3 regions of the Halomonas sediminis genome follow, and region 1 is predicted to be linked to each of the others. Evidence: predicted binding sites of a transcription regulator. Region 1 holds the regulator's gene; each other region holds the start of a gene.

Region 1 (2,239 bases):
GCGCGCTATATGCAGATCCTGCCGCCCGCTCTTTGCGAGCGCTATGTGGGGAAAGTGATCAATATTCACCATAGTTTCCTGCCCTCGTTTGCCGGAGCCAAACCCTATCATCAGGCGTTTGAACGCGGAGTAAAACTGATCGGCGCCACTTGCCATTATGTTACCCAAGAGCTGGATGCAGGCCCGATCATCGAGCAAGACATCCATCGGGTGAGTCACTGCCATACCCCGACCGACCTGGTGCGCTTTGGACGCGATGTGGAAAAAGCCGTGCTGGCTCGTGGGTTGCGTTGGCACTTGGAAGATCGTGTGCTGATTCACGGCAACAAGACAGTCGTGTTCAGCTGAACCTGACGGAAGTAATCACCATGTCGTTTTCCGAAGCCGTACTGGATTTTTGGGTAGTGCTGCTATGTGCCCTGGGCTCAGCAGTGACACTCGGGCTGGCACTGTGGCAACGCCCTTGGCGAGCTCTACTGGCTGACACGGCATTGCAGCATCGCTGGCTTGCGGCAACGGTGGCGATTTTATTGATGTGGCAGCTGCGTGCCCAGGCGGTGGATTGGTTGGTACTGCATCTTACTTTCACCGCCCTGATGACCTTGGTATTCAAGGCGCCCTTGGCACTGCTGAGCAACACTTTGGTCAATGTTGCCATGGTACTAGTGGGGCGCAATGAGTGGTCGCTGCTAGGAGTCAATATCCTGGTCACAGGTATCGTTCCAGCGCTGGTGATCGTGCTGATATGGCGACTCGTGGACCGACGTTTGCCTGATAATCTGATGGTGTTTCTTTTTATCTGCGGCTTTTTCGGCTCGGCAATGGCTACCTTGGCGGGAGGTTTTGCGGCGGTGGGGTTGGTTTTGCTGGGAGGCGTGGACCGGGAAGCAGTGTATCTGGCTCAGGAATATGCTCGATTCCTGCCTTTACTTATGCCATCGGAAGCGTTTATCACCGGCATGCTGATGAGCATTCTGCTGGTCTATCATCCGGAGTGGGTGGCCACCTTGAATGGCCACCGCTATATAGATACTAAATAGATAGGCACGAATAATATAGATAGGCACGAATAATGCCGACTGGTTAACCCAGCGCTTGCCCGTTGCCGCCCCGAATGACGCCGACACCCACGCCCTCGATTTCGAGGGGTTGATGGCGCAAGTCGATATCGATAGGCAAAAAATCAGGGTTTTCAGCGGTTAATGTGACTTTATGGCCTTGTCGATGAAAGCGCTTTACCGTCACTTCCTCTTCCAGTCTTGCGACGACGATCTGGCCATTGCGCACACGTTCGGTGCGATGTACCGCCAGAAGGTCGCCTTCCAGGATGCCCGCATCCTTCATTGATAGCCCACGAACACGGAGCAGGTAGTCCGCCTTGGGTGTGAAGTATTCCGCCGGTAGGGGGCAGTAACGGTCGATGTGCTCGGTGGCCAGTATGGGGTTGCCAGCGGCGACTTCTCCGATTACCGGCAGCCCTTGGAAGGCAGCAGGTTCCGGGAAAGCCGGTTCGGAAGAAGGCGACTCGACATTTTCCATGGGTACCTGAGCGGGTAGGCGAATGCCACGCGAGGTATTACGGATGATGCGGATAGCTCCCTTGCGCTCAAGTGCGCGCAAGTGTTCTTCGGCAGCATTGGGCGAGCGAAAGCCAAGCGCTTTGGCGATTTCCGCCCGGGTCGGCGGATAACCCAGCTCATTCATGGTCTTTACGATGAAGTCGTAGACATGTTGTTGGCGAGCCGTTAAAGGGCGGGACATGGCAAGCTCCAGAAATCGTCAAAAGTCACGGCTGATAGTGGTGAATCATTAGGTGGTTAAGCATACAGCATGTTACTTCATCCAGTATATGGCGGCTCGCCTGGGCTGCCAACCAACATTCAGGCGTTGAGCCCCCACGGTCTATGACGTAATATTTGTTTTCGTTTTAAACACACGTTTTCCGGAGAGCGCCGTATGGCCCAGTCTGATACTGTCACGCGTATTCTGGATACAGCGGAAGTGTTGTTTGCCGAGCGTGGCTTTGCTGAAACATCGCTGCGCACCATCACCAGCAAGGCGCGGGTCAACCTGGCGGCGGTCAACTATCACTTCGGCTCCAAGAAGGCTCTGATTCAGGCGGTTTTTGCGCGCTACCTGGATCCTTTTACGCAACGCTTTCATACCGCTCTGGACGAGCTTGAAGCGCATCACGCCGGCAAGGTCATTCCACTCGACGAACTTCTGGAAACCATGGCGA
Region 2 (2,239 bases), 1.7 Mb from region 1:
CCTTCAGCGTTTTCGATGACCTTGGCGCTGTCGCCGTCAAGCACAGCAACACAGGAGTTAGTGGTGCCCAGGTCGATACCAATGATGCGTCCCATAGCGAAAACCTCAAAATTAGTTGTGACAAAAAATACAAAGATGTTAAGTGCGGCATTTACCGCGGGTTGCCCCTCTATTTGGGGGCCGCCGGCAGCTTTTCAAGGGCTTTTTTACCGATTGAGCATCTGCCCTGCGACTTAACCGGCCTTCTGGCTGACCACTACCATGGCAGGACGAACCAGGCGTCCATTGAGCAGATAGCCCTTCTGCATCACTTCCATCACAGTATTGGGCTCAAGCTCAGGGTTAGGCACCATGGCTATGGCTTCATGCACCTGGGGGTCGAACGGCTCACCTTGCGGCTCGATGCTTTCCACGCCGAACTTGCCCAGTACGTCCAGCTGCATCTTCAGCGTCATCGCCACGCCTTCGCGGTGAACTTCGGAAGCATCCTCGCCCATGGATTCCAGGGCTTTTTCCAGGCTATCGACCACCGGCAACAGTTCTTTCACGAAGCGTTCCAAGGCGAACTTGCGCACTTTTTCGGCTTCCTGCTCGGCACGTCGACGTACGTTCTGAGCCTCGGCAGCGGCACGCAAGACCTGGTCATTGGCCTGCTCCAGACTCTGTTCCAGCTCTTGCACACGGGCCGCCAACACATCGGCTTCCGCTTCGCTGCCCGAGGCCGGCTCCACCAGCGGCTCTTCATCTTCAATCAAGCCTTCAAGCTCCCCTTCCACTAGGCGCTCTTCGGCTTCCTGTTCGGGGGTTTCCGGCTTTTCATCGCGCCGCTTCAGCTCTTCATCAAGGGGGGTCTGTGGATCTTTAGCCATGCGAGTCTCCTGAAAATTTGAGTGACACCGTGCCGACATAAACCCTGGCATCGCGAGCAACTGTCTAGAAATTATCGTGTGCGGGGCTATATGGGGGCCATGCGCTTGAAGTCAAGAGGGCGTTGCAGCGACTTTTCGGCTACTGTATAAATCAACAATTCATGTATACCTATCCAGCTGCTCTATCAGACTCGGTGCCAGGAGGAAACATGCTCACGCAGCTTGCCATTCAGGATTACGCCATCGTCGACCGCCTTGAACTCGACTTCATGAGCGGCATGACAGCCATTACCGGCGAAACCGGCGCAGGGAAATCCATTCTGCTGGGTGCCTTGGGGCTATGCCTGGGTGAGCGCGCCGATGCCGGCAGCGTGCGTCATGACTGCCCCCGGACGGATATCAGCGCACGCTTTGACATTGCTCATCTGCCTGCGGCACAGGCATGGCTGGAAACCCGCGAGCTGCCCACGGATGATTGCCTGCTGCGCCGTGCGGTAACCGCCAATGGCCGCTCGAAGGCCTGGATCAACGGCCAGCCCGCCACTATCAGCGACCTCAAGGCACTCGGCGAATGTTTGGTCCAGGTACATGGCCAGCACGCGCATCAGGCGTTGTTACGTGAAGATACCCACCTGACACTGCTCGACGACTACGCAGGTTTGGGCAAGGACGTTGACCAACTCACCGAAACCTACCGTCAATGGCAAGCTGCGCGGCGAAGGCTCAAACGCCTTACTCAGGACGACGGTGAGCTGGAAGCCAAACGTCAGCTACTGCGCTATCAGGTCGAAGAACTCGATCAACTGGCCCTGGCAAGCGGTGAATTGGACCTACTTGAAGAAGAGCAGCACACCTTGGCGCATGCCGAAGAGACCTTACGCGAAACGCAGCTTGCCGCGGATTGCTGTGCCGGCGAAGAAGGCGGCGCGCTATTCTTGCTTAACCAGGCCTTCACGCATTTAAGTGCCTTGCCCGGCGCCGACAAGGGCACGCTGGCCAATACTCTCGCCATGCTGCGTGATGCCCGCATTCAGGTGGAGGAGGCCACCAGCGAGCTTAACCAACTGGCCGCCGCCACCGAGCTCGACCCCGAACGCCTGGCCTGGGTGGAAGAGCGGCTTGGCGATATTCATCGCATCGCACGCAAGCATCATGTGGCGCCGGAAGAACTCTGTACGCTGCACGCTCAGCTAAAGACGGAATACCATCAACTCGATAGCGGTGAACAAGACCTGGAAGCATTGGGCGCTGAAATTGCCGCGTTACGCGAGCATTGGCGCGCCCAGGCCAAAAAGGTCAGTGCAGCGCGCCAGCAGGCCGCAAAGCGTTTCGGCAAGGATGTTCAGCAGCAACTCGCGCTTCTAGCCATG
Region 3 (2,239 bases), 740 kb from region 1:
GGCTCGGCGGTGGCCGCCGGGGTGATGATCAAGTACTTGGGATAAGTACTTGAGAAAGCCACTTGGCTTGAACGTATCACTGGTAAGAATATAAATAACGCGGCATGCCAGGGCATGCCGCGTTATTTTTTGGTGTCGAGATCCTGGTAGCTGAGTGACGATTTCAAGCGATTTTCCAAAGGCGAGAGATCCAGAGGGTGGTCGCTTGGCCAGCCAATGGTCAGATAGGCGCCTTGAGCATCATAAGAAACCTCAGTGATAGGAATGGCCTGCTCAGCTAGCCAGGCTCGCGCCTCGGCTTCGCCGGCAAAGGGCAGTTGCAAGCCATAACGGCGGCGCTCCACCAGTTCCTTAGTGGGCAAGTCGACAAGGGCTGCGCTGACTGCCTGGGCGTAGGCGCGGGCCAGCCCACCGGTTCCCAGCTTGGTGCCGCCGAAGTAGCGAGTCACCACGCAGCCGACTTGTCCCAGGCTACTGCCTTCCAGTACCTGAAACATGGGGCGTCCAGCGGTGCCGCCCGGTTCACCGTCATCGGAAAAGCCGATGTGGTTCTGCTCACCGGGCGGGCCTGCGATAAAGGCGCTGCAATGATGGCTGGCATTGGGGTGAGCAGTGCAGGCCGCCCTGAGCAGTACCTGGGGCTCGGCGGGAGAAGGCGCATGAGTTACCCAGGTAATAAAGCGGCTTTTTTCTACCTCGATATCGGCACTGTGCCATGTCCCAGGAGAAAGATGGGGAACGAGGAAGCGCATCAGTGCGCCGTGACACGGTGATTAATGCCCATGACCAGGCCCAGTACTTGAATATCACGATTATGCAGGAACATGGCGGGCTGCAGGGTGTCGGCGGGGAGCAAATGAACCCCAAGCCGGTTGATCGAGAGCTTTTTCAAGGTGATTTCCTGTTGATTGATCTCTGCGGTAAGCGTTTCTTCATCGGCGTCATTCTGGAAACGCCGGATAATGATGACATCGCCATCGAAAAGGTTGCAATCATGCAGGGCATTACCGCGAATTTTCACGGCATAGGTATTGCGGCGCATGACTCGACCGTGAGTGGGGGGAATCATGCGAGGAGAGGGTGCGGCGGAAGAGGGCAGCATCAGGGAGCTCCTGGCGGTAGCGCAAAGCGATGGGCTGTCATCCATGGTGGGAGTTTCCATACGTAGATTCTCTTGAATATGTCTTTTTATACAGTGATTGCCAGTATAGGCCTGTCTTTAATTACAGTGCCAGCGACGACTATCAACGTTTGGCTTTCCATGCGACCCGGCGCCGCAGGGCTCGACTAGCGACAAACCACCTTTCCGTGTAAAGTCTGGCTCGAATTCAATATGCTGGGAGAGTCCCTTTGAGCCTGCGGCTACACGCCCGAAACCTAGCCTGTGAGCGCGATGATCGCTGGCTTTTCCAAGGTCTCGACCTGGAGGTGCGCGGCGGTGAAATCGTTCGAATCGAGGGGCCTAATGGGAGTGGTAAAACCACGCTGTTGAAAATCCTTTCCGGCCAGCTGGCGGAGTACGAGGGCGAGCTCTTCTGGAACGACACCCCCATGCGCCAGGCGCGCGAGCATTTTCTGGCCAACCTGCTGTATCTGGGGCATGCCCCTGGGGTCAAGGCGGGCCTGACCCCCTTGGAAAACCTGAAGTGGTACCAGGCGTTGAGTGGCGAGACCGGCAATGAAACGGCTCGCTTCGCTGCACTGGAAAGCGTTGGGCTCGCCGGGTTCGAAGACTTGCCGGCAGGCCAGCTTTCCGCCGGCCAGCAACGTCGCGTCGCCTTGGCGCGGCTGGAACTGACCCCGCGTGCCCTTTGGGTGCTGGATGAGCCGTTTACCGCCATTGACCGAGATGGTGTCGCAGCACTCGAAGCGCGGCTTGTGGCTCATGCGCGGGCCGGGGGCAGTGTTGTGGTCACCACCCATCATGAGTTGGCGGCATCCACAGCATTAAGGCGCATTCAGCTGGGCCAAGGAGATAACCTTGCAGGTATCTGATACAGCTCCCGTGGCCTCTGCTGGCGTGGCGCTTGGGGAACCCGGCGGTAATCTCATGGTCGCTATTACAGCGACCCTAAAGCGTGACCTGACGTTGATGTTGCGACGGCGAGGCGAAATGCTCAATCCACTGGTGTTCTTTGCGCTGGTGATCACCTTGTTTCCGATCGGCATTTCTCCCGACCCCGAACTGCTCGCGTTGATCGCGCCGGGGCTTCTATGGGTGGCGGCGCTACTGGCGGCC

Evidence for each region. The regulator LexA, encoded in region 1, represses DNA repair genes until DNA is damaged. The targets are predictions, from matches to a motif close to TACTGTNTANNTANACAGTA.
Region 2: a site for LexA is predicted at 1,010-1,029, ahead of recN (DNA repair protein RecN). Genes of this name have one in related genera too.
Region 3: a site for LexA is predicted at 1,212-1,231, ahead of LG290_RS03370 (LexA family protein). Genes of this name have one in related genera too.

What each region holds. Positions count from the first base shown of each region.
Region 1 is NZ_CP085246.1:1,433,883-1,436,121, forward strand. Features, by position in the region: gene purU (formyltetrahydrofolate deformylase) at 1-348, shown strand, start outside; gene LG290_RS06890 (energy-coupling factor ABC transporter permease) at 369-1,040, shown strand; gene lexA (transcriptional repressor LexA) at 1,084-1,761, opposite strand; gene LG290_RS06900 (TetR/AcrR family transcriptional regulator) at 1,957-2,239, shown strand, end outside.
Region 2 is NZ_CP085246.1:3,129,641-3,131,879, forward strand. Features, by position in the region: gene dnaK (molecular chaperone DnaK) at 1-95, opposite strand, end outside; gene grpE (nucleotide exchange factor GrpE) at 234-869, opposite strand; gene recN (DNA repair protein RecN) at 1,079-2,239, shown strand, end outside.
Region 3 is NZ_CP085246.1:695,094-697,332, forward strand. Features, by position in the region: gene LG290_RS03360 (sodium ion-translocating decarboxylase subunit beta) at 1-45, shown strand, start outside; gene LG290_RS03365 (IMPACT family protein) at 123-752, opposite strand; gene LG290_RS03370 (LexA family protein) at 752-1,102, opposite strand; gene ccmA (cytochrome c biogenesis heme-transporting ATPase CcmA) at 1,351-1,995, shown strand; gene ccmB (heme exporter protein CcmB) at 2,051-2,239, shown strand, end outside.